DNA from 3 places in the Streptomyces sp. NPDC057616 genome. Region 3 is predicted to be linked to each of the others. Evidence: riboswitches for the same ligand, from Rfam matches in the RefSeq annotation. Region 3 holds a riboswitch; each other region holds the start of a gene.

Region 1 (9,814 bases), on a different contig from region 3:
CCGCCCAGGGCGTGTAGAAGACGGGGCGCGCGCCCGCGAGATCGCCGCAGACGGTGACCCTGCGGCCGACCTGGACGATCGCCGTGTAGCTGCCGGGCCACGCCGTCAGATGCCGGAGGGCGCCGCCGCGCGCGGCGAAAAGCCCGACGCGCAGCTGCTCGTCGGAGGCGGCGCACGTGCCCAGCACCGCGATCCGGGTCTGCGCGTCGGCCTTCACCACCCGCACCTCGTCGGGCCGCCAGTCGCCGACGGCCCAGAGCGGATCGGGGTCGCCCCACAGGAGCTGGGAGCCCACCGGGTGCACGGTCTCGCCGCCCTCTCCGGCGGCCCCTGCGGAGGCGAAATCCAAAGCCCCCGATGCGGTGCTGCTCCACCCCACCAACCACCGCATCGACGCCTCCACGAGGTGTGGACAACCAGTGCACCGTACGAACTGGTTCCCCATGCTGCCATGAAGGGCGCACGCTGGAGGGGCCCTGGAGCGGCTTGTGCTTCGCCAAATGCGCCGGGGCGCTCACCCTTCCGAAAGGGCGAACGTCCTTACGTGACACGGTCGCTGCGACGCGAATGCGCCCCCGCAATGCTCCCCGAAAACGCCTTTCGCGCCCTCAAGTTCCGTGGTGAGAGCCGTATTTAGGCGGAGAACACGGGGTCGATTTTCGGCCAAATACCGGACGAGAGCGCAGGAGTCGACACGCTCCGTACACGCTCTGCGCAGCGCATCGGCCGCGCGCAGCCCGGGAGACGGAGTTCGCCCCCCGGGCCCGTCCGCCGCCCGCGGGGATGGTGGCGGCGGTGTCCCCCAGCCCACTGGATCCAGTACAGCGGGCCGACCCACGCACCATCATGGAAGCGCTCCCCGGTTGGCCGGAGAAGAGCGCACGCACGGGCGCACGGCCACACAGCGGGAGCACGGCGCAACTGCGCGTATCACACCCGTACTTCCGTGCGGACCACAATCCCGCCATCCGGAGTTATGCCCCTTAACGCTTGGGATGCGGCGAACTACGCTGGGTTTACGAATGCCGCGTGGTTATGCCAGCGCGGCAGCCGTCTGTGTCGAGGGGTGGCGCATGTCCAGGGAGCAACGCGGGCCGAACGAAAAGCTCGGCGCCGTTCTCGCCCTCGCGGGAATCAGCAACGCAGGCCTCGCGCGACGCGTCAACGACCTTGGCGCTCAACGCGGGTTGACACTTCGCTACGACAAGACCTCGGTGGCGCGCTGGGTTTCGAAGGGCATGGTGCCGCAGGGCGCCGCGCCGCACCTCATCGCCGCCGCGATCGGCCAGAAGCTCGGCCGCCCTGTGCCGCTCCACGAGATCGGCCTGGCGGACGCGGATCCCGCACCCGAAGTCGGGCTCGCCTTCCCCAGGGACGTAGGACAGGCGGTGCGGTCGGCGACGGATCTGTACCGTCTCGACCTCGCCGGGCGCCGGGCCGGCTCCGGTGGCATCTGGCAGTCGCTGGCCGGTTCGTTCGCAGTAAGCGCATACGCCACGCCGGCCTCACGGTGGCTGATAACACCGGCCGACAGTTCGGTGGCGCGCGAGGCGAACCCCGCCGAGGGCTCGGGCGCACCGCTCAAAGTCGGCCACAGCGATGTGCAGAAGTTGCGGGAGGCCGCAGAGGACGCCAGGCGCTGGGACTCCAAGTACGGAGGCGGCGACTGGCGTTCGTCGATGGTGCCCGAATGTTTACGGGTGGAGGCGGCCCCGCTGCTGCTCGGCTCGTACTCGGACGAGGTGGGGCGGGCGCTGTTCGGCGCCTCCGCGGAACTCACCCGCCTCGCCGGGTGGATGGCCTTCGACACCGGCCAGCAGGAGGCCGCGCAGCGGTACTACATCCAGGCGCTGCGCCTCGCGCGCGCGGCGGCCGACGTCCCCCTCGGGGGGTATGTGCTGGCATCGATGTCGCTGCAGGCGACCTACCGCGGCTTCGGCGACGAGGGCGTCGACCTCGCGCAGGCCGCCCTGGAGCGCAACCGCGGTCTGGCGACCGCCCGCACCATGAGCTTCTTCCGCCTCGTCGAGGCACGCGCGCACGCACGCGCGAACGACGCCCAGGCGGCGGGTGCCGCGCTGAAGGCCGCGGAAGGCTGGCTGGAGCGCTCCCGTGAGGGCGACAACGACCCGAGCTGGCTCGGCTTCTACTCCTACGACCGGTTCGCCGCGGACGCCGCCGAGTGCTACCGGGACCTGAAGGCCCCGCGTCAGGTACGCCGCTTCACGGAGCAGGCGCTGTCGAAGCCGACGGAGGAGTTCGTACGGTCGCACGGCCTGCGGCTGGTCGTCTCGGCGGTCGCGGAGCTGGAGTCCGGCAACCTCGATGCCGCGTGCGAGCAGGGCGTGCGGGCGGTGGAGGTCGCGGGGCGCATCTCCTCGGCGCGCACCACCGAGTACGTGAAGGATCTTCTGCACCGCCTGGAGCCCTACGGCGACGAGCCGCGGGTGGTGGAGCTGAGGGAGCGGGCCAGGCCCCTGCTGATGGCACCGGCGTGAGGTCGGCCGACCTCCGCGCCCCCGCGTTTGAAGCGACTGTCAGTGGCGCAGTGCACTATCGAATGCGGAGGTGGTGCAGGTGCGGCCTGAGATCGCGTACGACTGCGACGTGCTGGTGATCGGTGGCGGGATCGTCGGGCTGTCGACGGCGTTCGCGATCACGCGCGCCGCACCGGGGACCCGGGTGACGGTGCTGGAGAAGGAGCCGGGACCCGCCCGGCACCAGACGGGGCGCAACAGCGGCGTCATCCACAGCGGGATCTACTACCGCCCCGGCTCGCTCAAGGCGCGGTACGCGGTGCGCGGCGCCGCCGAGATGGTGAAGTTCTGCGCCGAGTACGGCATCGCGCACGCCGTCACCGGCAAGCTCATCGTCGCCACGGAGCGGGAGGAGCTGCCCCGGCTGCACGCCCTGGTGCAGCGCGGCCGGGAGAACGGCATACCGGTGCGGGAGCTGGGCGCCCCCCAGATCGAGGAGTACGAGCCGGAGGTCCGGGGCCTCGCGGCGATACACGTCGGGACGACGGGCGTGTGCGACTTCGTGGGCGTGGCCCGCCAGCTCGCCGAGGCGTCGGGGGCGGAGATCCGCTACGGCGCGCGGGTCGAGCGGATCGACCGGCGGCCGGAGCTCGGGGTCGCGGTCCGCACCCGGGCCGGCGACGTCGTACGGGCGCGTGTACTGGTCAACTGCGCCGGGCTGTACTGCGACGAGGTGGCGCGGCTGACCGGGGACGCCCCGGAGATGCGGATCGTGCCCTTCCGCGGGGAGTACTACGAGCTGGCGCGGCCCGACCTGGTGCGGGGCCTGGTGTATCCGGTGCCGGATCCGGCGTTCCCGTTCCTCGGCGTGCATCTCACGCGCGGGATCGACGGCGGCGTGCACGTCGGCCCCAACGCGGTGCCGGCGCTGGCACGCGAGGGGTACGGCTGGGGCGTCGTACGGCCGCGGGAGGTGGCCGGGACCCTGGCCTGGCCCGGGGCGTGGCGGATGGCCCGGCGGCACTGGCGGTACGGCGCGGGAGAGATGCTGCGGTCGGTGTCCAAGGGGGCGTTCACGACGGCGGTGCGCCGGCTGCTGCCGGCGGTGGGCGAGGACGATCTGGTGCCCACGGACGCGGGGGTGCGGGCCCAGGCGGTCCTGCGGGACGGCTCACTGGTCGACGACTTCCTGATCAAGGAAGGACCCCGCGCGGTGCACGTGCTGAACGCGCCCTCGCCGGCGGCGACCGCCTCCCTGCCGATCGGGCGGGAGGTGGCGAGGCGGGCACTGGTGATGCTGGGCGCGGTCTGAGACCACGGGGTGACCGCGGTGCGGGGCGTGCCCCGTGCCACAGGGCCGTCGCCGCCGCCCACCCTCGCCGCCCCCGTAAAATCGACCCCACTGTGTCTGACTCGCTCAATGCCTCCGACGTCCCCCGGCCCGCCGACCCCGCTCACGACGAGCCGGGCGAGCTCTCCCGGCACGCCCCCGGTGTCTCCGTCCGGCACACCAGGGCCAAGGGAGAGCCGCGCTTTCCCGACGGGCCGAAGGCCGATCCCGCGGGGTCGCACTTCGAGCGGCGGATCCGGAGCTTCCAGCCGCGGCGCAGCCGCGTGACGGCGGGGCAGGCGGACGCGCTGCAGCGGCTGTGGGCCCAGTGGGGGCTGGACATCGACGGGCAGCGGACGATCGATCTCACCGAGCTGTTCGGCAACACCGGCCGCGTCGTGCTGGAGATCGGCTTCGGGATGGGCGAGGCGACCGCGCGGATGGCCGCCGCGGACCCGGACACGAACATCCTCGCCGTGGACGTGCACACCCCGGGCCAGGGCAACCTGCTCAACCTCGCCGAGCAGACCGGCCTGTCCAACGTCCGGGTGGGCAACGGGGACGCCATCATCCTGCTGCGCGAGATGCTGCGCCCGGACTCGCTGGACGGGCTGCGCGTGTACTTCCCCGACCCCTGGCCCAAGAAGCGCCACCACAAGCGGCGGCTGATCCAGCCGGAGTTCCTCGACCTCGTGGCGACCCGTGTCAGACCCGGCGGCATCGTGCACTGCGCGACCGACTGGGAGCCGTACGCCGAACAGATGCTCGAGGTGCTGGACGCGCACCCGGCGTTCGAGAACACACAGGCGGACGGCGGTTTCGCGCCGCGTCCCGACTTCCGGCCGCTGACCCGTTTCGAGGGCCAGGGTCTGGAGAAGGGACATGTCGTGAACGACCTGCTCTTCCGTCGCGTACAGCATCGCAACCAGCCCCCCACCGGCGCCTGAACCCCCTGCGGCCGCACGGGCAATCCGACGTACCGTCGCGGGCGGCGCCCTGCCTCGTTAGGGTCAATGCCGTGGCCAGCAGTCCCCCGTACCCGACGCATCCGCCGCAGTCCGGCGGCCCGGCCGGTGGTGCCCTCAGGCATGCGCACTGGTGGCAGCGCAGATGGGTGCGGTACGGCGCCCTCAGCACTCTTCTCGCCCTTTCCGGGCTCGTCATCCTGGCCCTGGTGCGCCAGCAGACCGGCACCGAGGGGTTCCTGGTGGGGCTGGGGCTGGCGGTGCTGCCCGTGCCCCTGCTCGTGGCCGCCTTCCGCTGGCTCGACCGGGTCGCCCCCGGCCCCTGGCGCAACCTGCTGTTCGCCTTCGCCTGGGGGGCTTGCGCGGCGGCGCTTATAGCGATCGTCGCCAACAGCTTCGCCACGAAGTGGATAGCGACGGCGACGGCCGACCCGTCCAGCGCCGACACCCTCGGCGCGACGGTGATAGCGCCCATCGTCGAGGAGTCGGCGAAGGCGGCAGCCGTCCTGCTGGTCTTCCTGTTCCGCAGACGGGACTTCACCGGGATCGTCGACGGCGTCGTCATAGCCGGGGTCACCGCCACCGGCTTCGCGTTCACCGAGAACATCCTCTATCTGGGCACCGCCTTCGGCACCGACCAGCTCACCGGCGAGAGCGGCATCGCCTCCGTCACGGCGGCGACGTTCTTCGTGCGCATCGTCATGTCGCCGTTCGCGCACCCGCTCTTCACCGTGCTGACCGGAATCGGCTTCGGCCTCGCCGCGGTCGCCTCGGAGCGCCAGCATCTGCGGCGGGTCCTCGTCCCGCTCTCCGGCCTGCTGCTCGCGATGGGCATGCACGCCATCTGGAACGGCTCGTCGACCTTCGGCGAGTACGGCTTCTTCGCCGTCTACGCCGCCTTCATGGTCCCGGCGTTCGGCCTGCTGACCTGGCTGGTGATCTGGACGCGCCAGCGCGAACTGCGCACCGTGCGCGAGGAACTGCCCGCCTACGCCGTCGCCGGCTGGCTCTCGCCCGCCGAGCCCTTCGCCCTCGGCTCGATGCGGGCCCGACGGCTGGCCCGTGACTACGCCGCCCACTACGGCGGCAGGCCGGCCGCGCGCCAGGTCACCCAGTACGAGGCGTACGCGACCTCCCTGGCCTTCCTGCGGCACCGGGGGCGCCACGGCCGCGCCGGCGCGGACTTCGTCGTCAGGGAACGGGAGTTGCTGTACGAGCTGTGGCGGCGCCGCGAGGTGGCCCGCCCGGCGCTCGACTACGCGGCGCGCGCGACGGCACCCGCGGTGCCCGTGGTCGCGCCGCCCTGGCCGGTGTACGGGGTGTACGGGTACCCGGCGATCCCGAATCCCGCGTACAACCCGTACCAGTCGTAGGGCGGCCCGGCCGGGTGATCAGGCCGACGCCCGCGTCAGCCGGGCGAGCTCGGCGTCCGTGAGGGTCAGCTCCGCCACCGCCAGCAGGGCCGGCAGCTGCTCCACCGTGCGGGCGGACGCGATCGGCGCGGCGACCGTCGGCCGGGCGGCGAGCCAGGCCAGGGCGACCGTGGGCACCGCGGCACCGTGCGCCTGGGCGATCTCGTCGAGCGCGGTCAGCACCCGCCGCCCCCGCTCGCTGTCCAGGTACTGCGCCACCCGGCCCGCCCGCGCGCTGTCGACCGTGGTGCCGGGCCGGTACTTGCCGGTGAGGAAGCCGGCGGCCAGGGCGTAGTACGGGACGGCCGCGAGGCCGTAGCGCGCGGCCACGTCCTGGAGCTCGCCCTCGTAGGTGTCGCGCGAGACCAGGTTGTAGTGGGGCTGCAGCGCCACGTACTTGGCCAGGCCCTCGCGGTCGGAGAACTCCAGGGACGCGCGCAGCCGTTCGGGCGAGATGTTGGAGGCGGCGATGTGCCGCACCTTGCCGGCCCGCACCAGCTCGTCGAGCGCGCCGACGATCTCCTCGACCGGCACCTCGGGCTTGTCGAAGTGCGTGTAGTAGAGGTCGATGTGGTCGGTGCCCAGGCGGCGCAGGGAGGCGTCCGCGGCGGCCTTGATGTTGGCGGCCGTCAGGCCCGGGAACTCGGGGTGCTGGCTGACCTTGGTCGCGATGACCACGTCGTCGCGGTTGCCGCGCGCCCTGACCCACCGGCCGATGATCGTCTCCGACTCGCCGCCCTGGTTGCCGTCGATCCACGCCGAGTAGGAGTCGGCGGTGTCGAGGAAGTTGCCGCCGGCGGCCGCGTAGGCGTCGAGCACGGCGAAGGAAGCGGCCTCGTCGGCGGTCCAGCCGAAGACATTGCCGCCGAGGCAGAGCGGGAAGACCTCGAGGCCGGAGGAGCCGAGCTTGCGCAGAGAAGGAGACGTCATGCTGGACGTCAACGACGGCGCCGGAGCGGCCCATTCCGCCGGTGCCGCAAAGATCACGTAAACCGGGACGGGGTGCGCGGCGGACGCGCGCGCGTCCGCCGGCGGCCCTGACGTCGGGGGGAAGCCGCCAGGACCACCGGGGTCCCGGCGTGGATCAAGGGGTGAGGCCCTTGCCGCGCAGCCAGGTCATCGGGTCGATGCCCTCGGCCTGGCCGTTCGGGTGGACCTCGAGGTGCAGGTGCGGGCCGGTGACGTTGCCGGTGGCGCCGACGCGGCCGATGACCTCGCCCGTGCTGACCTTCTGGCCCACGCTCACACTGATCGACGACTGGTGGCAGAACCACAGCTCGGTGCCGTCGTCGAGGGTCACGATCGTGCGGTAGCCGTACGAGCCGGCCCAGCCGGCCTCGGTGACGGTGCCGCTGTGGACGGCCTTGATGGGCGTGCCCGTGGGGGCGGCGAAGTCGAGGCCCGTGTGGTAACCGGAGGACCACATGGAGCCGGGCTGCCCGAAGGTGCCGGTGATCGTGTACGACACGACCGGGAGCTTGTACTGCTTGGCCAGTTCGGCCAGGCGCGCGGCCTCGGCGGCCTTCTTGGCCTCCGCCTCGGCCTTCTCCTTGGCGGCGGCGGCCTTGGCCGCGGCCTCCTTCTCCGCCTTGGCGGCGGCGTCGTCGACCTGCTTGGCGAGGGCCGCCTCGGTGACGGACTGGGCCTTGCTGTCGACCTGGACCTGCTGGCTCTCGGCCTGCGCCATGATGCGGTCGCGCAGCGCCTGACCGGCGTCCCGGGCGCCCTGCTCGGTGTCCTCGGTGCTCACGCCGACGGTGCTGAGCGCGGTGGCCGAACCCTTGGGCGTCTCGGCGGAGCCGCCGAACATGTGGCCCACGGAGCCCAGGTCGGGCATGGAGATGGAGACCGGGGGCTTGCCGGTGTTGGCGCTGGCCATACCGCCCGCGCCGACGGCGGCTATGACGCCGACGCCGAGGACCGTGGAGCTGCGGGCGAGTCCGCCGCCGCGCTGCTTGGCGACACGGTGCCGGCCGCGGACCGGGGCGACGGAGTCCTCGGTGGGGTTCCACTCCTCCCACGGACCCTCGTCGGAGCGGGGGCCGGGGAAGCCGAAGGGCTCGGTGCTCGGCACGAACGGTGCCGGGGCAGGCGGGTTGGACGCCACGTGGGCGCGCTCCTTTCCTTCCTTCTCGCCTACCGGGTTAGCTGACGGGTTCGGAGCAGGAAGGTCTCCTACGCGCGTATACCGGTCGTGGCTCCACGACGGCATCCGCGCGATTCACCCCTGGGTGGTGGTTCCCCGGTTCCCTTGCGGGATTCGGCGCGTGCGCACGGAGCCGCCTCTTGTGACGGCTGGGACGACCGCGCTGCGTTATCGAACGTTAATAGACCCGGGGTGCCGATTCCAAGCTGTTCTGCTTGATCATTAATGCTTTTTGGCCTGGACGTACGGGCCAAGAGAGGCGAAAAACGGGCGAGTTGGCCTCGCCCCGGAAACCCCGCCCGTTCTGACGGTGTGTCAGTCGTTATGCGGAAAGCGGTCGGACGGTCACCGCAGGTGACGAGGGCCCGGTGACGGCCATGCGCGCCGGAAACACCCAGGGCCGGAATCCGTTTCCGGATTCCGGCCCTGGGCCTTGAGTAGCGGGGACAGGATTTGAACCTGCGACCTCTGGGTTATGAGCCCAGCGAGCTACCGAGCTGCTCCACCCCGCGTCGGTGTGACACCAGCATACGCCATCCGCGGGACCGCCGACGCCACGGCTCAGAAGCCCGGCAGATGACGGTTGGGCGCCTTGGCCTGCTCCTCGTGCTCCGCCAGTACGACGACCTCGACGCCCCGGGCCGCCAGCAGGCCGCTGCCGTCCGCGCCCGCGACGAAGGTGTCGGGCTCCCGCCAGGCCGTGACCACTCGCCGTACGCCCGCGTCGAGGATCAGCCGGGCGCACGGTTTAGGCCGGGAGGCACGCTGGGTGCAGGGCTCCAGGCTGCTGTAGACCGTGGCCGACGCGAGCCTCGGATCGGCCGGGTCGAGCTTGGCCAGGGCCGCCTCCTCGGCGTGCACGACGGGGTCGCCGCCCTCGCGTGAGTGGCCGCGGGCGAGCTCCGTGCCGTCGGCGGCGACGATCAGCGCGCCCACGCTGAAGGCCGTGCGGGAGGGCGGGCACAGGGCCGCCAGCTCGCAGGCGAGGGCCAGCCAGTGGTGGTCGGCGGCGGTGGGCAGCGGGCCGGCGCCGGGGGCGGTGGGCTCGTAGCGCATGAAGACGACGTCCTCGATGTGCCGCGTCTCCGTGAGGCGCAGGCGGCCGCCCTGGTAGGCGCCGGGGCCGAAGAGGCGGGGCGCGTCCGGGTCGCCCACGAAGAGCGGGGCGAGGACGAGCTGGAGTTCGTCGGCGAGGCCCTGCTGGAGCAGCTGGGTGTGGACGGTGCCGCCGCCCTCGACCATCAGGCGCCGTACGCCGCGCTCGTCGTGCAGATGCGCGAGGAGCGTGCGCCAGTCGAGGTCGGGGCCGAGCGCGACGACGTCGGCGGCGAGGCCCAGCGCGCGGGCCCGCTCGGCGCCCTTGTCGGTGGTGCACAGGAGCTTGTCGCCGCCGGTGTGCCAGAACCTGGCGCCGGGGTCCAGCTCGCCGGAACCGCTGACGGTGACCTTGAGGGGGTACTCCGGCCGCCCCGCCGCGATCCGCG
Region 2 (9,814 bases), on a different contig from region 3:
CGAGGGCACGCCCTTGCCGCCGGTGTCGAAGGTGGCGATGGAGTTCCAGCCCTTGCCGAGGACCTTCATGCCGCCCGTCCCCTCGGCGAGGTCCTTGCCGGACCCGGGAACCTTGCCGGTGCCCTTGAGGTCGTGCCCGGCCCTGCCGTGCCCGGCCTTGGTGTCCTCGGTGACCTTCGCGCCCTTCGGCGGGGTGAAGTCGAAGGTCGAGGCGCTCGGCCGGGCGAAGCTGACCTGGGTGAAGCCGGCGTCGATCACGGCGGAGCCGCCGCTCGACGGCGTCAGCGTGAACTTCAGCGGCATGCCCGTCTTGGCGTCCACCGCGACCGTGATCTGGCCGACGGTCGACCCGGACTGCTTCGGCTTCACGACCAGCCGGTAGGCGTCACGGCCCGCGACCTGGGCGGTGCCCTGGACGGTCACGGAGGTGGTGTCGTCGACCGACTTCAGGGCCTCCTCGGTGAAGTCCTTGGGTGTGGCCGGGACGTCCTTCTTCGGCTGGGCCTTCGCGCTGCCTGCCTCGGTGGAGTGGTAGACCTCGTTCGACCGGCTGTCGTAGCCCCAGACGTCCTTGCCGTTGTGGATGAGGCTGTACTCCGCCGCGTTCTCCAGCAGCGAGACCTTCTGCCGGTCCGGGCCGTCGGAGGCGACGCGCAGGGTGTGCGTGCCGGTGGCGAGTTCGGTGAGCTTGGAGCTCGGGTCGGCGGACGAGCCGTCGCCCGACCCGGCCGCGCCGGACGCCAGGCTGTTCTCGAGGCCGCCGAGGTCCGGCAGGCCGAGGTCGGTGCTGACCTTCACCGTGCCGGACATCTGCTGCACGTCCGACTTGGCGATCTTGTCGATGAGTTGCTGCGCGCTGATCTTCGGCAGGTCGGGGTCGCCCGAGTCGGCGAGAGCCGGGACGAGCCCGATGGTCGCCGCGGCCACCCCCACCACCGCGACCGGGACCACGTACCGAGCGGCCTTGCGCCGGCCCGCGCGGAGGTCGTCGGCCTCCTCGGCGGTCGTGCTCTCGTCGGATTCGTACGGTGCCATGTGTGCGCTACCTCCGTCGTCGGCGGCGGCCTGTCCAACTCGCGTGCTTCTGTTGTCCACCCCGTGCCGCCATTCTCACCCGAATCGGTGAGGAGTGGTGATTTCCGTGGTTTCCATCTCACCAAATCCGCCACGCGGAATCGTCAGACCGGGGATTCAACTCCGTGTACGCCTGGGGTATGACGCGGGAGGGCGGCGCCTCCCCCGACCCGTAGGGGTCGTGCGGGGCAGGCGCCGCCCGGATGAGTCTCCGTCAGCGGCCCGCGTCAGCTCTGCAGGAAGACGTAGTCCGCCCGGTAGGGCACGCCGGTGACGGTGCCGGGCGTGCAGGAGCCGGACGGGGCGGTTCCGCCGACGGTGTTGAGCCGCAGGATCTCCGCGGTGTCCGCCAGCAGGCCATGGTGCTTGCCCGACTGCGTGGCCTTGAGGTCCAGCTCGGGGATGTTGCCGTCGCCGTTCGGCGTCTTGGACAGGACGGCCCCGGTCACCGCGCTGCCGTCCGGCGCGACCCACTGCGGCGTACCGGAGTTGGGTGCGACGAAGCTGTGCCGGATGCCGCCGCCGAGCAGGGCGTCGACGTCCCGCTGGGCGAAGGCGTAGCCGCCGCCGTCGGCGGGCTTGCACTCGTAGATCTGCTTGCCCTTGACCACCGACGCCTGGAAGTTGTGCAGGGCGCTGCGGAAGTCGAAGCCGGCGACCGTGACCTTGTGGAGCTGGCCGCGGACGGCCCCGCCGGGAAACTCGGCGGTGTGCAGGTTGGCGTAGAACGAACCGGGGTCGGAGGTCAGGGCCGCGAGCAGGCCGGGGTCGCCGACCTTCACGGTCCCGACGACGCTGTGCCGCCTGCTGTCCTTCAGCAGGCCGGTGAAGTCGACCTTGACGCCGCCGTTGGTGCCCTTGGCGCCCTGGTGGATGTGGAGCATGGTGGGCCTGCCGGTGCCGCGCCAGGTCACGGCCACGGACACCTTGTCCCCCTTCACCTTGATGAACTCCAGTGCGGCGCCGTCCTTGTCCCCGACGGCCGGTCCGCCCGCGACGGGAACCTCGTTGGCTCCCCGGAGGCTGGTGGCGAGGAGGGTTCCCCCGGTGCCACCGGACACGGTCCCGCTCTGGCTCACGATGCTCTCCCCGCCCATGCCGCCGGCGTGCCCCGCGTGGTCGGCGCGGGCGCCCGAGGCGGCGAAGGCGGGAATCACCGCGGCGGCGACACCGCCGGCGGCGGCCACCGCGACAGCGGTGACGATCAGGCTCTTACGGCGCTTCGAAAACGTCGTATTCATGCCCATGATGTTGTTTTCTCCCCGTAGGCCGGCCGACACCCCCTGCGTCGGCCTTCTGTGTATGACTACGGAAGGGATCTCAGATTGGACTCAGTCCAGAGTTGTGACCTGTATCACAACTCGGGTGGACGGTGTCCTGCGCCGCCGGGGACGGCTCAGCCGGCCCGGTGCACCACCGCGTCGCACATCTCCATCAGCGCCAGCTTCGCGTCGCACTCCGTCAGCGGGGCCAGCGCGGCGCGGGCGTCCTCGGCATAGCGCACGGTGTCGCGGCGGGCCTGCTCCAGCGCGGGGTGCGCCCGCAGCCCGGCCAGCGCCTCCTCGAGGCGCGCGTCATCGCTCAGGTCGGAGTCCAGCAGCTCGCACAGGGCGATGTCCTCGGCCAGCCCCAGCCGCGCCGCCCGCTCCCGCAGCCGCAGCACGGGCAGGGTGGGGATGCCCTCGCGCAGGTCGGTCCCCGGTGTCTTGCCGGACTCGCGCGACTCGGACGCGATGTCCAGCACGTCGTCCGCCAGCTGGAAGGCGACGCCCAGCCGCTCGCCGTACTGCGTCAGCACGTCCACGACCGTCTCGTCGGCGCCCGACATCATCGCCCCGAAGCGGCAGGAGACGGCCACCAGCGAGCCGGTCTTGCCGCCCAGCACGTCCAGGTAGTGATCGACCGGGTCCCGCCCGTCCTGCGGCCCCGCCGTCTCCAGGATCTGCCCGGTGACCAGCCGCTCGAACGCCTCGGCCTGCACCCGGACCGCCTCGGGCCCGAGGTCGGCCAGGATGTGCGAGGCCCGCGCGAAGAGGAAGTCGCCGGTGAGGACCGCGACCGAGTTGCCCCAGCGGGCGTTGGCGCTGTCCACGCCGCGCCGCACGGCGGCCTCGTCCATCACGTCGTCGTGGTACAGCGTCGCCAGGTGGGTCAGCTCCACCACCACGGCCGAGGGCACGACACCCGGCGCGTACGGGTCGCCGAACTGCGCGGCGAGCATCACCAGCAAGGGGCGGAACCGCTTGCCACCCGCCCGCACCAGGTGCTGGGCGGCCTCCGTGATGAAGGGGACCTCACTCTTGGTGGCTTCGAGCAAACCCTCCTCGACAGCCGCCAATCCGGCCTGGACATCGGCTTCCAGAGCCTGGTCCCGCACGCTCAGCCCGAACGGCCCGACGACGGTCACGAGGGGTCTCCTGTCTGCTGGTGTCTACCTGCGGTTCACGCGGTTTGTCGATAGGTCGCTGCCATCACTCAAGTCAGCGTATCCGGTCACCTTTCGATCACCCATGCCGCCCACCCGTCCACCACGGGCGGTATCGGATCACGACCGCTATGTTTTTGATCGCCTCATATGAGTGGATATCTATCGACTTGTCTATCGGCGTGCCGGCCGGTCCGGCGGGAGGCGGCGGCCCGTGTCCCGTAGACGCTCGTGACATCACCCCTCCAGAGGACGGCCGCCATGGGAACGATCTGCACCACATGTGGGGTTCCGCCCCGGCGGACATGCAATCCTGCGACCGAAGATCACCGACCCTGATTCGTCCGTTTTTCGCCTTCAATGAGCGATCTGCCCCTAGGCCGAAAAGGGTCCCTGCCAACGGACTTGAGGCCGGCGTTCCTCACGGGCGGCTGTTTGAACATGAGTTGGCCCCATTGCCCGATTTGCCACTCTTGCGGATGCCAGTGAGTTGGGTCACGTCGACCCTCGGCCCGACGGTCCATCAGCTGCCTCCGTTCTTCCGTCGTCCGCATACGAGTTGAGGATTGGCAGCAGCAAAGGATCAAGTGCCCCATAAACCTCAGACCAAGGTCAATAGGCATGGTCTGTGAATCCGGCACTTGTTCCGGACATGTGCTCTCGCATACGTTCCCGGCCAGTCGGGCAGACGCCGAATCCTGCCGCAGCCCGGCCGACCCATCGACCAACTCACTCGCACGGCAGGAGCGGGGGACCCAGGTAAGTCGCCGGACCGGGCATTGCCCCGGACCGGCTCGGGGTGAAGCCGCGCCGCCGCAAGGCCGCGCGGCCGGGCCGCTCCCGCCCGAACCCGACAGCTCACCTCGCAGGCGCCGGAGAGGAATCCCCCATGTCCGCTGCCGCTCAGCACCGTCGTCCCAAGAACTCCCGCCTGGCCCGCAAGCTCGCCGTCCTCGGCACCGGTGCCGCCGTCCTCGCCCTGCCGGTCATCGGCGCCACCAGCGCCTCGGCGGCCACGCCGACGACGCTCACCGCGACCTCCATGGGCTACACCGACAACCTCGACGGCTGGATCCGGGCCTCCCTGCAGGTCATGGCGCAGCACGGCATCCCCGGCTCGTACGACGGCATCTACCGCAACATCATGCGCGAGTCCTCGGGCAACCCCGCCGCCATCAACAATTGGGACTCGAACGCGCTCGCCGGCACGCCCTCCAAGGGTCTGCTCCAGGTCATCGACCCGACCTTCCTCGCCTACCACGTGCCCGGCACGCTGATGAACCCGTACGACCCGGTCGCCAACATCACCGCCGCCTGCAAGTACGCGGCCGCGCGCTACGGGTCGATCGACAACGTCTACGGCGCCTACTAAAGGCTCCTACCACAGCAGTCGCTCGAGGACGACGGCGATGCCGTCGTCCTCGTTCGACAAGGTGACCTCGTCGGCCACCGCCTTGAGTTCCGGATGGGCGTTGGCCATGGCGACGCCGTGCGCCGCCCAGTCGAACATCGGGATGTCGTTGGGCATGTCGCCGAAGGCGATCGTCTCCAGCGACCCGAGCCCCAGGTGCGCGGCGGCCAGGGCGAGACCGGTCGCCTTGGTGATGCCGCATGGCTGGAGTTCGACGGTTCCGGGTCCCGACATGGTGACCGTGGCCAGTGAGCCCACCACCGAGCGCGCCGTCGCCGCCAACTCGTCGTCGGACAGGTCGGGATGGCGCAGCAGCACCTTGCTGATGGGCGCGCACCACAGGTCGTCGCGCCGGTCGACCCGTACGGCCGGCAGCGTGGGGTGCGGCATCAGGTAGCCGGGCTCGATCAGCGTGAGCCCGTCCACGCCGTCCTGGTCGACGGCCGCGTACACCTGTCCCACCTCCGCCTCGATCTTGCCGAGGGCCGTCTCCGCCAGCTCCCGGTCCAGCGTGACGGACCACAGCAGACGGTCCGCGCCGGCGTCGTACACCTGCGCGCCCTGTCCGCACACCGCGAGCCCCGTGCTGCCCAGGATGTCGAGGAGCGGCCGCACTCTGGGGGCCGGGCGGCCCGTCACGACCAGGTGCCGGGCGCCGGCCTCGGCCACCCGCGCGAGCGCGGCGAGGGACCGGTCGGACAGCGTGTCGTCGCCTCTCAGCAGCGTGCCGTCCAGGTCGGTGGCGATGAGTGCATATGCGGTGGGTGCGGCCATGATCAGAGAATACGGACCGGACGCGCCACCGACTCATCGCGAACCGGACGACCACGGTACCCGCCGCGCCGCCCACCCAACTCCCGCGCCCCGGCCGGTCCTTCGTCCTCGCCCGGTCTCCCGGGCCCCGGTCTACCCATGAGCCGACGCCAGGTGCGCGGTCAGCCTCGGCGAGGCGAACTCCGTGCCGCACACGAAACGCATCACCGGGCCGTACGACGCCGCCGCCGGCAGGCCGGTGAAGTACAGACCCGGCTCCGAGGAGACGTATCCCGCGCCCAGCCGGGGCGTGCCCCGGCTGACCGCCAGACGGGTGCGCAGCTCGTGCCCGAGGAAGTCCATCGCCGCGATGTCGACCCGGTAGCCGGTGGCCGCGATCACATGGTCCGCGGACAGCTCCTCGGGGCGGCCCGCGTGCGTGCGGACCGTCAGCCTCGGGCTGCCGTCGGACGTGTCTGCCCGCACGATCCGCTCGACCTCGCTGACCTGCACCTTCCCCTCGAAACGATCGCGCAGCCACCACGCGCCGAGCGGGCCGAGCACACGGCGCACCAGGTAGTGGCGGGTCCCGGCCGGCAGGTGGCGGTAGGGGTGCGGGTAGTAGCTGAGCGCCCACAGGGACCAGGCGCGGCCGAAGGGCGACTCGGGGCGCAGCCTCGGCTGCTGCCACGGCGGCGCCCCGAAGGCGACCTTGCCGCGGCCGCGGGAGACCACCCGGACCTGCGCGCCTGCCTCGGCCGCCAGCGCCGCCGTCTCCAGCGCGGACTGCCCGGCGCCGACGACGATCAGGTCCTTGCCGGCGTAGCGGGTGAGGTCGTGCTCCTGGGAGCTGTGGGAGACCGGGCCCGTGGGTGCCGGTCCCTCCGGGACGGCCGCGGCGAGCTCCGCCGGCAGGTGCGCCAGGCCGGACAGGCCGGTCGCCACGACGACCGCGCGGGCGGTGAACAACTCCCCCGAGTCCAGCTTCAGTTCGAAGCCGCCGCTCTTGTGCCGGTCCACGGAGACGACCCGCACCTGCTCCAGTTCGGGCACGAGCCGGTCCCGGAACCACTCGCCGTAGCCGATGAAGGTCTCGATCGGGATGATGTCCTCGTCCGTGACCAGCCGCTTGATGCCGGCGGCGTCGCAGTAGTCGGCGAGGCGGTGGCCCCGCTGGGGGGCGTCGATGCTGGAGGCGACCGGGGTCGACTTCAGGAGCATGCCCGCGGGCATGTGGTCGCGCCAGCTGACCATGGGGTCGCCGAAGACGCGGACCGGGATGCCACGGCCCTTGAGATGGGCGGCGGTCGACAGGCCGAACGGCCCGGCGCCGATGACTGCAACCGGATGCCTCACGAAGTCCCTCCCCAGGACGTCACTTCGCCACTTCGTGTCCGGCTCGCGCAGCTGGTCGGGTCTGCTCGGTCAGCTGCTCGAACCGGTGCCGCTGCCGCGGCGGTTGGTCCGCCACAGCTGATACAGGTGCTTCGCGCCGGGCCGCACGAAGCGCGCCAGCATCGTGAGGAACGGCAGCGGGTCGTCACCCGCGAGCCAGGCCAGCTCCGTCCCGCTGGCACGCGCCGGTGCGTGCGGCGTCGTGTAGCCGCTGCGGCGGTAGGCGAGCAGGGCGGGCAGGTCGATGTTCTCCACGATGTACCGGTGGCCGGCGCGCTGTTCCCCCTCCGGAACGGTGCGGCCGGTCAGATTCAGATGCATGGCGCGGACCACGTCCACCCCCGACTCGTTCTCGAAGAGCCGGAACTGGGCGCCCATGCGCGGGTTGAAGTCGAGGAGCTTGTACCGTCCGTCGCGCCGGTCGAAGCGCAGGTCGAGATCGATGACGCCGGTGAAGCCGATCTGCTTGATGAAACGCGCGGCGAGGTCCGCGAGTTCCGGATTGTCGACGACGTACGCGTTCGCCGTCATGCCCGCGTGCGGCGGCCAGGAGCGCACCTTCACGCCCGTGAACATGGCGAGCGGGGTGGAGTCCTGGTCGAAGTAGGCGTGCACGATCCAGTCCTCCGCCTCCTCCCTGGGCAGGTACTCCTGGAGGATCACGCCGGGGTGCTCGCCCCAGTCGCGGGCGAGCCGCAGCAGGCCGTCGCGGGTGGCGATCCGCGTGGTGCCGTTCACGGCCGGCTGCCGGCGCCGCAGGAACGCCTCCCGGTTCTTGGCCACCACCGGGAAGCGGGCCTTCTCGGCGAAGGTCACGATGTCGTCGTACGACTGCGGGAACGCGGCTGTCGGGCTCGGGATGCCGTGCTCCACGCACAGCTCGTGCAGGCCCTGCTTGCTCGCGAGGCGGCGCGGCAGGCCGGGGTCGACGGGCGGGAAGAGAAAGCGGCCGGCGAGCGCGTCCTGGTGCTCGGCGATCAGGACGGCCGCCTCCTCGTCGGTCGGGACGAGGACGGTGGGACGGCCGATGCGGCGGCCGATCCGGATCAGTCCTTCCACGAGGTGCTCGGGGGCCTCCGTGCCGGTGGTCGGCCAGACGAAGGCCTTCTTGAGATAACGGGAGGAGGCGGCGGGTGTGTAGCGGTCCTCGGTGATCGCGTACATGGGCACGCCGAGGCGGCCCAGACTGCGGATCGCGCCGACCCCGCCGTGGTGCAGCGGATAGCCGCCGATCTTGACGATCAGGCCGGGCACATCACGGTCGGCGTCAAAAGGCACACTGCCGCTGCTCCTGGCCACGGGTCCCCCCACGCGTCCCCCCTACGGACCGGACCCACCCCGTCCGTGTCCCCCAAAGGACGCTAAGCCGGAATTGGGGCCTCCGACAAGGCCAATTCGGACATTGCAAACTCTTTAGACACTGCCCAAGGGGGCGACTCGGCCGTAACGTGTGGCCCGGCCACATGACGGCCCGTGACAGAACGCTCGCGACCTGGTGAGAGTGAGGCAGCCACCCCATGCCCCCCTTCGATGTCCCCGAGGGCGACCCCTTCGGACCCCACAACCTCCCCTACGGCGTCTTCTCGCTCGGCGATCCGGCGGAGCGGAGCGTGGGCGTCCGGCTCGGCGACCACGTCCTCGACGCGGGCGCGGCGGCGCACGCGCTCGGCTCGCCGTACGCCTCCCTGCTCGCCCGGCCCTCGCTCGGCCCGCTCCTCGCCGCGGGCCGCACCGCCTGGTCGGACGTGCGGCGCGCGCTGACGGCGTGGGTGACGGTGCCGGCGCACCAGGAGGCCGTCGCCCCCTTCCTGCACCCGCTGTCCTCGGTGACGCTGCACCTGCCGTTCGAGGTCGCGGACTACGTCGACTTCTACGCGTCCGAGCACCACGCCCGCAACGTCGGCCAGATCTTCCGCCCGGACGCGGCGGACTCGCTGACGCCGAACTGGAAGCACCTGCCGATCGGCTACCACGGGCGGTCCGGCACGGTCGTGGTGTCGGGCACCGACGTCGTACGGCCGTCCGGGCAGCGCAAGGCCCCGGCCGACGCGGCACCCGTCTTCGGGCCGTCCGTCCGCCTGGACATCGAGGCCGAGGTCGGCTTCGTGGTGGGCGTGCCCTCGCCGCAGGGCACGCCGGTGGCGCTCGGCGACTTCCGGGAGCACGTCTTCGGGCTGTGCCTGCTCAACGACTGGTCCGCGCGCGACATCCAGGCCTGGGAGTACGTGCCCCTCGGCCCGTTCCTCGGCAAGTCCTTCGCCACGTCGGTGTCGGCCTGGATCACCCCGCTGGACGCGCTGGAGGACGCGCGCGTGGCACCGCCGGAGCGCACGCACCCGCTGCTGCCCTACCTGGACGACACCGAGGACGCCGACGCCGAGCCCGGCGGCTACGACCTGCGCATCTCCGTCGCGCTCAACGGCCACGTCATCTCCGAGCCGCCCTTCTCCACCATGTACTGGACGGCCGCGCAGCAGCTCGCCCACATGACGGTGAACGGCGCCTCCCTGCGCACCGGCGACCTCTACGGCTCGGGCACGGTGAGCGGTACGGGGCCGGCCCAGCGCGGGTCCCTGCTGGAGCTGACCTGGAACGGCCGCGACCCCCTCGAACTCCCCGACGGCAAGCGGACGTTCCTGGAGGACGGCGACGTCGTCACGCTCTCGGCCTGGGCACCCGGCCCGGGCGGGGTCCGGGTGGGCCTGGGCGAGGTGAGCGGCCGGATCGTGGCGGGGGCGCGCCCACGGGAGTGAGCA
Region 3 (9,814 bases):
GCTTGACGCCGGCGGTCCAGACGATGGTGTTGGAGTCGACCTCCAGGCCGTTCTTCAGCACCACGTGGCCGTCGACGCAGGAGTCCATCGAGGTGGAGAGGTAGATCTCCACGCCGCGGCTCTCCAGGTGCTCCTTGCCGTAGGAGCCCAGCTTGGGGCCGACCTCGGGCAGGATCTTGTCGGCGGCGTCGACCAGGATGAAGCGCATGTCCTCGCGGGACACGTTCTTGTAGTACTTGGCCGCGTCGCGGGCCAGGTCCTCGACCTCACCGATGGTCTCCGCACCGGCGAAGCCGCCGCCGATGAAGACGAAGGTGAGCGCCTTGCGGCGGATCTCCTCGTCGGTGGTGGAGTCGGCCTTGTCGAGCTGCTCGAGGACGTGGTTGCGCAGGCCGATGGCCTCCTCGATGCCCTTCATGCCGATGCCCTGCTCGGCGAGGCCGGGGATCGGGAAGGTGCGGGAGACCGCGCCGAGCGCGATCACCAGGTAGTCGAAGGGCAGCTCGTACGCCTCGCCGACCAGCGGGGCGATCGTGGCGACCTTGCGGTCCTGGTCGATGGTGGTGACCCGGCCGGTGAGAACCTCCGCCTTCGGCAGCACGCGTCGCAGCGGGACGACGACGTGGCGCGGGGAGATGTTGCCGGCGGCGGTTTCGGGAAGGAAGGGCTGGTAGGTCATGTACGACCGGGGGTCGACGACCGTGACGGTCGCCTCGCCGTAGCGCATCTTCTTCTGGATGCGCCGAGCTGCGTACAGGCCTACGTACCCACCGCCTACTACGAGGATCCTGGGACGCTCCGTGGTGCTCATGCCATCGAGTATCCACCTGCCTCAGGGGGTGGGCTCGTGCGCCCCTTCACAAGCATCGGCAGGGCCTGTGTTATCCTCCGCGACCCGCTTGACACCGGTCTCCGCGCGGCGGGGTGCGCCGGGGCGGTACGTCCCGTTGTCAATGCCGCGTGAGCTGGCTCTCCGTCCTCCGGCGACCGTCGTGAGGCCCCGGAAACACCCCTCCGGAAGACCCGTGCGCGACGCCCCCATCTGCTCCGATTGAACGCGTTCAAGGGCCTGTTGACCCCCGAAAAGCTCAACCGGCGCTCATTTCGTGCTTCCACGAGGCGGAATTCCTTGTGAAGAACTTCACGAACTTCGTCGGCGGGGCGTCGCCGAGAGGCCCCGAAAGGCCCCTCGGACACGCTCATAAGCTATCCGACCTGCTCGTCCGAGAGCTACTGATGGGTAATAAAGAGACCTACGCCACCGACCACGCGATGCCGTCGAGGATGTCGTGTTCACTCACCACGACCTCCTCGGCGCCGGTCCGCTCCATGATCGAGAGCAGCACGAGGGCGCCCGCCGCGATGACGTCGACGCGCCCCGGGTGCATGGAGGGGACGGCCGCGCGCTCGGCGTGGGTGGAGTGCAGCAGCCACTCGGTGATCTCGCGGACCTTCTCGCGCGAGACGCGGGAGTGGTGGATGCGCTCCGAGTCGTACTCGGGCAGCTCCTGCGCGATCGCCGACACGGTCGTCACCGATCCCGCGAGCCCCACCAGCGTGCGCGCCTCGCGCAGCGGGACGGTCTCCTCGGCGAGGTCGAGGGCTTGCTCGATGTCGGCCCGCATGGCCGCGATCTGCTCCTCGGTGGGCGGGTCGGTGACGGCGCCGTCCCGGACGAGGTGGCGCTCGGTCATCCGCACACAGCCGACGTCGACCGAGCGCGCCGCGCGCACATGGTCGTCGCCGACGACGAACTCGGTGGAGCCGCCGCCGATGTCGACGACGAGGTACGGCCTGGCCATCGCGTCGCCGCCGGCCAGCTCCTTGGTCGCGCCGGTGAAGGAGTGCTCCGCCTCCTGCTCGCCGGAGACGACCTCGGGCTCGACGCCGAGGATGTCCACGACGCCGCGGACGAAGTCCTCGCGGTTGGAGGCGTCCCGGGAGGCCGAGGTGGCCACGAACCGCACCTTGGCGGCGCCGAGTTCGCGGATCACCTCCGCGTACGTCCGGCAGGCGGCGAAGGTGCGCTCCAGCGCCTCCGGGGCGAGCCGCCCCGTACGGTCCACGTCCTGCCCGAGCCGCACGATCGTCATGCGCCGGTCGAGCTCCAGCAGCTCACCGGTGGCCGGGTTCACGTCGGCGACCAGCAGCCGGATGGAGTTGGTGCCGCAGTCGACGGCGGCGACGCGGGTGAACCCGGCGGGCACCAGCGGGGTCTCGGCGAAGAAGCCGCTGCGGATCGCGGTGGGGTCCGCCACCTCGCCCTCCTCGCCGGGGTGTTCGTCCGCCGGGTCCGGCGCGGCGAGCGGCTGCACGCACGGGCCCTTGCGCCACCACTCCGGCAGCATCGCGAGGGCCTCGTCGCCCAGGGGGTTCACGCCCGGGCCCGCGGCCAGGGAGTGGCCGACCAGCACGTGCAGGCACTTCACCCGGTCCGGCATGCCGCCCGCGCTCGGGAAGCCCTCCAGGACCTCGATGGCGTCGCGGCGGGCGATGTAGTCCTCGTGCGCGGCGCGGTAGGCGGCGGCCAGCTCCGGGTCGGTCTGCAGCCGTTCGGTCATCTCCTTCATGACGCCGTTGGCCTCCAGCGTGCCGATCGCGGAGGCGGCGCGCGGACAGGTCAGGTAGTACGTCGTCGGGAAGGGCGTGCCGTCGGGCAGCCGCGGCGCGGTCTCGACGACGTCCGGCTGCCCGCACGGGCAGCGGTGCGCGATGGCGCGCAGCCCGCGCGGCGGCCGCCCGAGCTGCTGCTTGAAGGCGTCGACGTCCGCGGCGGTGGGCTCGGTGCGCGGGGTGGGCGGCGGGGGCGTTTCCATGCCTGTCTTTCTGCTTGTTCAGCGGTTCACCGGCGAGGGCGCCGGCGCACCGGTCGGAGGCGTCGGGTCACCGGCCGGCGGCGTCCGACTTGTCGACGTCGTCCCAGACGTTGGTGTACCAGGGGCGGTCGGCCGCCCCCAGTTCGGACCGCGACTGCTTGGCCGCGTTGGGGTCGATGACGATGTAGCCGGTCTCGCCCGGCATCACATAGTGCAGCCGCTGCCGGATCTGCTGCTCGGCGTAGGAGTCGTCCTGCCAGCGCGCCTTGAGGTCGCGCAGCTGCTCGACCCGCTCCCGGGCCTGCTGCTTCTGGCGCTGGAGGTCGGCGATCTGGGAGCGCTGGGAGACGTACTGCCTTATGGGATAGGCGAGGGCCACGACCAGCGAGCACACGACCAGGGCGAGCAGGGCCGCGCGACCGGTCAGCCGCGAGCGGCGGGCCTGCCGCTTGGTCTGGGAGCGGTAGACACGGGCCGCCGTCTGCTCGCCGAGCAGCTTGATCCTGGTCGCGGTCGAGAACCGGTCCCGGTCCTTCACGGCCATGTCCCCGCCTCCCGGTCACACGTGCGTACGTCCCCGCACACGGTACGGGACCGGTACGGGGACGTACGTACGACTGGCGAGGGCTTGACTCCGAAGGGTCCCGAAGGACCCCCGAAGTTGGTCAGCCCTTGAAGCGGGGGAAGGCGCTGCGGCCCGCGTAGACCGCGGCGTCGTCGAGGATCTCCTCGATGCGCAGCAGCTGGTTGTACTTGGCGACGCGCTCGGAGCGGGCCGGGGCGCCGGTCTTGATCTGGCCGCAGTTGGTGGCGACGGCGAGGTCGGCGATGGTGACGTCCTCGGTCTCGCCGGAGCGGTGGGACATCATGCACTTGAAGCCGTTGCGCTGGGCCAGCTCCACGGCGTCCAGGGTCTCGGTCAGCGAGCCGATCTGGTTGACCTTGACGAGCAGTGCGTTGGCGGCGCCGTCGTCGATGCCGCGGGCCAGGCGCTCCGGGTTGGTGACGAACAGGTCGTCGCCGACGATCTGCACCTTGTCGCCCAGCTTGTCGGTGAGGACCTTCCAGCCGGCCCAGTCGTCCTCGAACAGCGGGTCCTCGACGGAGACGAGCGGGTAGGCCGCCACGAGCTCCTCGTAGTACTCCGTCATCTCGGCGGCGGAGCGCTCCTTGCCCTCGAAGAGGTACTTGCCGTCCTTGTAGAACTCGGAGGCGGCGACGTCGAGCGCGAGGGCGATCTGCTCGCCGGGGGCGTAACCGGCTTCCTTGATGGCCTCGAGGATGAGGTCCAGGGCCTCGCGGTTGGAGCCGAGGTTCGGGGCGAAGCCGCCCTCGTCGCCGAGGCCGGTGGCCAGGCCCTTGCTCTTCAGCACCTTCTTGAGGGTGTGGTAGACCTCGGTGCCCCAGCGCAGCGCCTCGGAGAAGGACTCCGCGCCGATCGGGGCGATCATGAACTCCTGGATGTCCACGTTGGAGTCGGCGTGCGAGCCGCCGTTCAGGATGTTCATCATCGGCACGGGGAGCAGGTGCGCGTTCGGGCCGCCGAGGTAGCGGAAGAGCGGGAGGTCGCTGGCCTCGGAGGCGGCGTGGGCGACGGCCAGGGAGACGCCGAGGATGGCGTTGGCGCCGAGCGAGCCCTTGTTGTCGGTGGCGTCCAGGTCGAACATCGCCTGGTCGATCAGGCGCTGCTCGGTGGCGTCGTAGCCGACCAGCTCCGGGCCGATCTGCTCGATCACGGCGAGGACGGCCTTCTCGACACCCTTGCCCTGGTAGCGGTTGGGGTCGCCGTCGCGGAGCTCGATGGCCTCGAAGGCGCCCGTGGAGGCGCCGGACGGGACGGCGGCACGACCCGTGCTGCCGTCGTCGAGGCCGACCTCGACCTCGACCGTGGGGTTGCCTCGGGAGTCCAGGATTTCCCGGGCTACGACGACGTCGATGGACGGCACGAGCATCTCCTTCATGGATGTGACGCGGCTACGGCAGTAGCGCGGTGGCTCTGCGAGACGAGCCTAACCGCCCGGGGCCGATCGGCCAGCCGGTCGCCCACCCCTTGAGCAGAACCGAGAGTAAATTGTTTCCGAACGGAACAAAAACCCGCACGAAAGCACGCGCGCACGCGCACGAAAGAACCCCGCCCCGGTGCGTACGGGGGAACACGCACCGAGGCGGGGAGACCGTGGGGACGGGGGCGGCCCCTCACGTGTCCTCCATGCTGGAGGACACGGCTGTCAGGGCGCTGTGGTCCGGCTACCGGCCCGCTGTCACTTGAGGTGCAGCTGCTGGCCCGGGTAGATCAGGTTGGCGTCCTGGACGATGTCCTTGTTCAGCTTGAACAGCTTCGACCAGCCGCCGGCCACGTGGTGCTTGGTGGCGATGGAGCTCAGGGTGTCGCCCTTGACGACCTTGTACTCGCCGTCGCCCTTCTTGACCTTCTTGCCGGTCGGGGTGGTGACGGTCTTCTGCGACTTCGCGGCCGGGCGCTCGGAGGAGCGGGAGGCGGCCTGCGACTCGGAGTGGGTGGTGGTGCTCGGCTTCGAGGCGGCGGCGCCGTTGTAGGCGGCGCCGGACAGGCCCGTGCCGCAGACCGGCCAGGCGCCCTTGCCCTGGGCGGCGAGAACCTTCTCGGCGACGGCTATCTGCTGCGCCTTGCTGGCCTGGTTGGCCTGCGGGGCGTAGGCGGTGCCGCCGTACGCGGCCCAGGTGGAGGCGGAGAACTGCAGACCGCCGTAGTAGCCGTTGCCGGTGTTGATGGACCAGTTGCCGCCCGACTCGCACTGGGCGACCTTGTCCCACTCGGAGGCGGTCGCGGCGGAGGCGTTGCCCGCTGCCATCAGCGGGGCGGCGATGGCGACACCGGTGAGGCCGGCGAACGCGGCGGCCCTGGTGGCCTTGGAAGGACGACGGTGCTTGCCCTGGCGGGAAAACAGCATGGTTGATCCCCTCACCGACGCCTGCGAGGTGAGCTGTCGGGTTCGGGCCGGTTGAGTTGCCCGGTCGTGCCTCGCTCTCGCTCGGCACGGCTACACCCCAAGCCGCCACCGGCAACTTCCCGGTGGGGCACTTACCTTGGGTCCCCCGCTCCTGCCTACGGCGCATGACGCGACGACTGTTCCCGTACGGCCGCTGGCAGGATTCGGCGTTGCGGCAGACGGGGCTCGTGTTGACGAGCGGTGTAGACCGTAGACACGCGATCCGCGGAAATTCAAAGACGATCAGGGCTTCTGAGACTCATCCCACACTTTCACCAAACCGGACATTCCGCGGCGAAATGTGACGTGAACTCCCGTTAATTTTCGCCCTATTCGCTACCGAGACGCAGGGTCTGACCGGCCGAGATCTGGTTCGGGTCGCTGCCGATGGCCTTCTTGTTCGCGTCGTAGAGCGCGCGCCATCCGCCGCGCACGTCACGGGAGTCGGCGATGGACGCGAGGGTGTCGCCGGCGCGGACGGTGTAGGTGCCGGCCGCGTGGCCGTCGGTCTCGGTCTCGTCGGCGCTCGCGCCGCGATGACGGCCGCTGCCGAGCGCACCGGTGTCGACCAGACTCCAAGAGCCCGCGGACTGCTGCGAGTTGTCCGAGTCGTCCGTCTTCGCCCGCTCGGTGGGGGAGCTTTCGCCCCCCTGCGAGGCGCTCGGGACGCGACGGGACGGGGAGTCGGACGGCGAGGCAGATGCAGTAGATTCGGCCGAGTTGTCCGTCTTGTCGGTGGAGGTCGAGGGGGACGGGCTGGAGGACGAGTCCAGGAGGGAACCGCCGGACGAATCCGACGAAGACGACTCACCGGAGGAGTCGGACGAGGAGTTGCCCGAGGAGTTGGACAGACCGAAGGAGCTGCCGGAGTCGCCGGAGTCGGACGAGTCACTGCCGCCGCCCAGCACCCCGGTGTCGATGTCCGCCGAGTCGGAGTCCTTGCTCAGCCCGGTGGTCAGGCCGCAGGTGCGGAACGCGCCCACGCCCTGGTCCGCCAGGACCTTCTGGGCGACGGCTATCTGCTGGTTGCGGCTGGCGAGGTCGGGCCGGGTCGCGTAGTCGAGACCGCCGTACTTGTCCCAGTCGTCCTGGCTCAGCTGCAGGCCGCCGTAGAGACCGTTGCCGCTGTCCTGGCTCCAGGCTCCGCCGGTCTCGCACTGCGCCACCTTGTCCCAGGTGCTGCCGCCGTCGGCGGCGCTCGCGCCGGATGCGGCGAGCAGCGGGATGGCGATCGCGGAGCCGGTCACCCCGGCCGCGACGATGATGGCGGGAGCCTGACGGGGGCGACGGTGTCGACCGTTCCCGGAGAGCATGCAGAGGCCTTTCGGAGACAGCATTGACCGGCGCGGCGCAGGATCTGGGCAGCGCACTGGTGGGTGAACGTATCGGCTGACGATCACTTGTCACAAGTTAATGCCGCGTAGATCACGTGAAGATCACATAGTTGAAGGCGTGTCATCTTTGACCGGTTCAAGGCGGCGGCGCGAGCGCCGGCCGGTCCCGATACCGTCGTGCCGTGAACGTCCCGAACTCCGCACCCGAACTCTTCACCTGGGAGTTCGCCTCGGACCCTTATCCGGCCTACGCCTGGCTGCGCGAGCACTCCCCCGTCCACCGGACGAAGCTGCCCAGCGGGGTCGAGGCGTGGCTGGTCACCCGCTACGCCGACGCACGTCAGGCGCTCGCCGACGGGCGGCTGTCGAAGAACCCCGACCACCACGCCGAGGACGCGCAGGGCAAGAGCCGGACCGGCATCCCGGGCGAGCGCAGCGCCAACCTGATGACGCATCTGCTCAACATCGACCCGCCGGACCACACCCGGCTGCGCCGTCTCGTCTCCAAGGCGTTCACCCCGCGCCGGGTGGCCGAGTTCACGCCCCGGGTGCAGGAGTTGACGGACGACCTCATCGACCGGTTCGCGGCGCGGGGCGAGGCCGACCTGATCCACGAGTTCGCCTTCCCCCTGCCCATCCACGCCATCTGCGACCTGCTCGGGGTGCCGCGCGAGGACCAGGACGACTTCCGGGACTGGGCGGGGATGATGATCCGGCACGGCGGCGGACCGCGCGGCGGGGTCGCCCGCTCGGTGAAGAAGATCCGCGGCTATCTCGCGGAGCTCATCCACCGCAAGCGCGGCGACCTCGGCGAGGACCTGATCTCCGGCCTCATCCGCGCCTCCGACCACGGCGAGCACCTCACCGAGAACGAGGCCGCCGCGATGTGCTTCGTGCTCCTGTTCGCCGGCTTCGAGACGACCATCAACCTCATCGGCAACGGCATGTACGCGCTGCTGCGCAACCCCGGGCAGCGGGCCCTGCTCCAGGAGTCCGTCGAGCGGGGCGAGACGGAACTGCTGGACACCGGCCTGGAGGAACTGCTCCGCTACGACGGCCCCGTGGAGCTGGCCACCTGGCGCTTCGCCACCGAACCCCTCACCATCGGCGGGCAGTCCATCGCCACCGGCGACCCCGTGCTGGTCGTCCTCGCGGCGGCGGACCGCGACCCGGCCCGCTTCACCGGGCCGGACACCCTCGACCTGGCCCGCCGCGACAACCAGCACCTCGGCTACGGCCACGGCATCCACTACTGCCTCGGCGCCCCCCTGGCCCGGCTGGAGGCCCGGACCGCGCTGGAGACGCTGCTGCGCCGCCTGCCCGACCTCGAACTCGCCGCCGACCCGGCCGACCTGCGCTGGCGCGGCGGGCTCATCATGCGAGGGCTGCGGGAGCTGCCCGTGCGCTTCACCCCTGGCTGACGGGCCCGTCCCGGCGGGCGCCGTCCTCGGTCCGCCTGATCGCGTCGCGGTAGGCGCGGGCCGCCGCGCGCAGTGCCGCCTCCGGGTCCACGCCCTCGGACTCGGCGCGGACCGCCAGGGCCAGCAGCTCGTAGCCGATGCCCTCGGACCGGGGCAGGGGGACGTCCAGGCCCGCCGTCCGGGTACGGGAGGCCAGCTTCGCGGCGAGGGCCAGGCCCGGCTGGCCCAGGGGGACGCCCTCGGTGACCGAGGTGCGCTGCTTCTCCACCGCCTTGGTGCGCAGCCAGTGCTCCTTGACCTCCTCGGGCGTCGAGGCGGTCTCGTCCCCGAAGACATGGGGGTGGCGGTGGATGAGCTTGGCGACGATGCCGGCGGCGACGTCGTCGACGGAGAAGGGCGCGTCCGGGTCCTCCTCGGCGATACGGGAGTGGAAGACCACCTGGAGCAGGACGTCGCCGAGCTCCTCGCGCAGTTCGTCGCGGTCGCCGTCCTCGATCGCCTCGACGAGTTCGTAGGCCTCCTCGATGCCGTACTTCGCCAGGCCCTTGTGGGTCTGGCGGGAGGACCACGGGCACTCGGCGCGGATGCGGTCCATGACCTGGACGAGGTCGAGCAGGCGGGCGCCCGGCAGGTCGTAGGAGGCGGGGAGCAGCTCCAGCTCCGGCATCCGCACGCGACCGGAGCCCGCGAGGCGCGCCAGGCCGTCGGTGAGCGCGGGCTCGCCCTCGCCCGTCGCCACGACCACGACCGTGTGCCCGCCCTCGCACGCGCCGACCAGCTCCTCGGCGGTGGGCGCGTCCTCGGCGACCGCTATGCCGGCCTCGCGCAGATACGGCAGCTGCGGATGCGCGCCGTCCGCGCACAGCACGCGGTCGGCGGCGTGCAGGGCCTGCCAGGCGGGCCAGGACAGCAGGCCGGGTGCGACTCGGTGGCTGGTGGTGAGCAGGACGATGCGGCCGGGAGACTCCGCGGAGCTGGTTGCGTGCACGATCCGAACGTAACCCACGCCACCGACCGCACCGCGGGTTGTCCACAGGCAGGGGGTTACGCCGGCTGCTGCTGCGTCCCGGTCGTCGTGACCTCGCGCACCCATGGCGTCTTGGCGTCGACGCGGCTGCTCTGCTGGACGTCCCAGGCGCCGTAGCGCGGGTTCAGGTCGACGTGCAGCTCCTTGGACGCCTTGGACAGGGCGTTCCAGAAGGGCGGCTTGCTGGTGTCGGTGCCAAGGCTCTGCGCGAGCTTCTGCGCCTCCAGCTGGAGGCGGAGGTTGTCGT

The links. Region 3 has a riboswitch for cyclic di-AMP ahead of ACFU97_RS32025 (transglycosylase family protein). Riboswitches for the same ligand answer to the same signal wherever they lie in the genome.
Region 1: linked by a shared signal. The riboswitch ahead of ACFU97_RS40140 (M23 family metallopeptidase) and the one ahead of ACFU97_RS32025 (transglycosylase family protein) in region 3 are both predicted to bind cyclic di-AMP.
Region 2: linked by a shared signal. The riboswitch ahead of ACFU97_RS34470 (transglycosylase SLT domain-containing protein) and the one ahead of ACFU97_RS32025 (transglycosylase family protein) in region 3 are both predicted to bind cyclic di-AMP.

What each region holds. Positions count from the first base shown of each region.
Region 1 is NZ_JBHVGU010000049.1:14,300-24,113, forward strand. Features, by position in the region: gene ACFU97_RS40110 (asparagine synthase-related protein) at 1-391, opposite strand, end outside; gene ACFU97_RS40115 (MFS transporter) at 1,074-2,498, shown strand; gene lhgO (L-2-hydroxyglutarate oxidase) at 2,569-3,789, shown strand; gene trmB (tRNA (guanosine(46)-N7)-methyltransferase TrmB) at 3,882-4,754, shown strand; gene ACFU97_RS40130 (PrsW family intramembrane metalloprotease) at 4,826-6,145, shown strand; gene ACFU97_RS40135 (aldo/keto reductase) at 6,164-7,114, opposite strand; gene ACFU97_RS40140 (M23 family metallopeptidase) at 7,269-8,291, opposite strand; cyclic di-AMP (ydaO/yuaA leader) riboswitch at 8,303-8,460, opposite strand; tRNA gene ACFU97_RS40145 (tRNA-Met) at 8,769-8,842, opposite strand; gene ACFU97_RS40150 (dihydrofolate reductase family protein) at 8,892-9,814, opposite strand, start outside.
Region 2 is NZ_JBHVGU010000034.1:94,625-104,438, reverse strand. Features, by position in the region: gene ACFU97_RS34485 (outer membrane lipoprotein carrier protein LolA) at 1-1,035, opposite strand, end outside; gene ACFU97_RS34480 (CHRD domain-containing protein) at 1,302-2,315, opposite strand; gene ACFU97_RS34475 (polyprenyl synthetase family protein) at 2,471-3,481, opposite strand; cyclic di-AMP (ydaO/yuaA leader) riboswitch at 4,179-4,384, shown strand; gene ACFU97_RS34470 (transglycosylase SLT domain-containing protein) at 4,389-4,871, shown strand; gene ACFU97_RS34465 (HAD family hydrolase) at 4,878-5,684, opposite strand; gene ACFU97_RS34460 (FAD-dependent oxidoreductase) at 5,817-7,019, opposite strand; gene ACFU97_RS34455 (ATP-grasp domain-containing protein) at 7,089-8,336, opposite strand; gene fahA (fumarylacetoacetase) at 8,576-9,811, shown strand.
Region 3 is NZ_JBHVGU010000030.1:40,724-50,537, forward strand. Features, by position in the region: gene ACFU97_RS32000 (NAD(P)/FAD-dependent oxidoreductase) at 1-811, opposite strand, end outside; gene ACFU97_RS32005 (exopolyphosphatase) at 1,254-2,207, opposite strand; partial or broken gene ACFU97_RS32010 (DUF501 domain-containing protein) at 2,412-2,816, opposite strand; gene ACFU97_RS32015 (septum formation initiator family protein) at 2,884-3,360, opposite strand; gene eno (phosphopyruvate hydratase) at 3,482-4,768, opposite strand; gene ACFU97_RS32025 (transglycosylase family protein) at 5,078-5,746, opposite strand; cyclic di-AMP (ydaO/yuaA leader) riboswitch at 5,750-5,919, opposite strand; gene ACFU97_RS32030 (transglycosylase family protein) at 6,115-7,098, opposite strand; gene ACFU97_RS32035 (cytochrome P450) at 7,302-8,540, shown strand; gene ACFU97_RS32040 (nucleoside triphosphate pyrophosphohydrolase) at 8,527-9,528, opposite strand; gene ACFU97_RS32045 (SurA N-terminal domain-containing protein) at 9,585-9,814, opposite strand, start outside.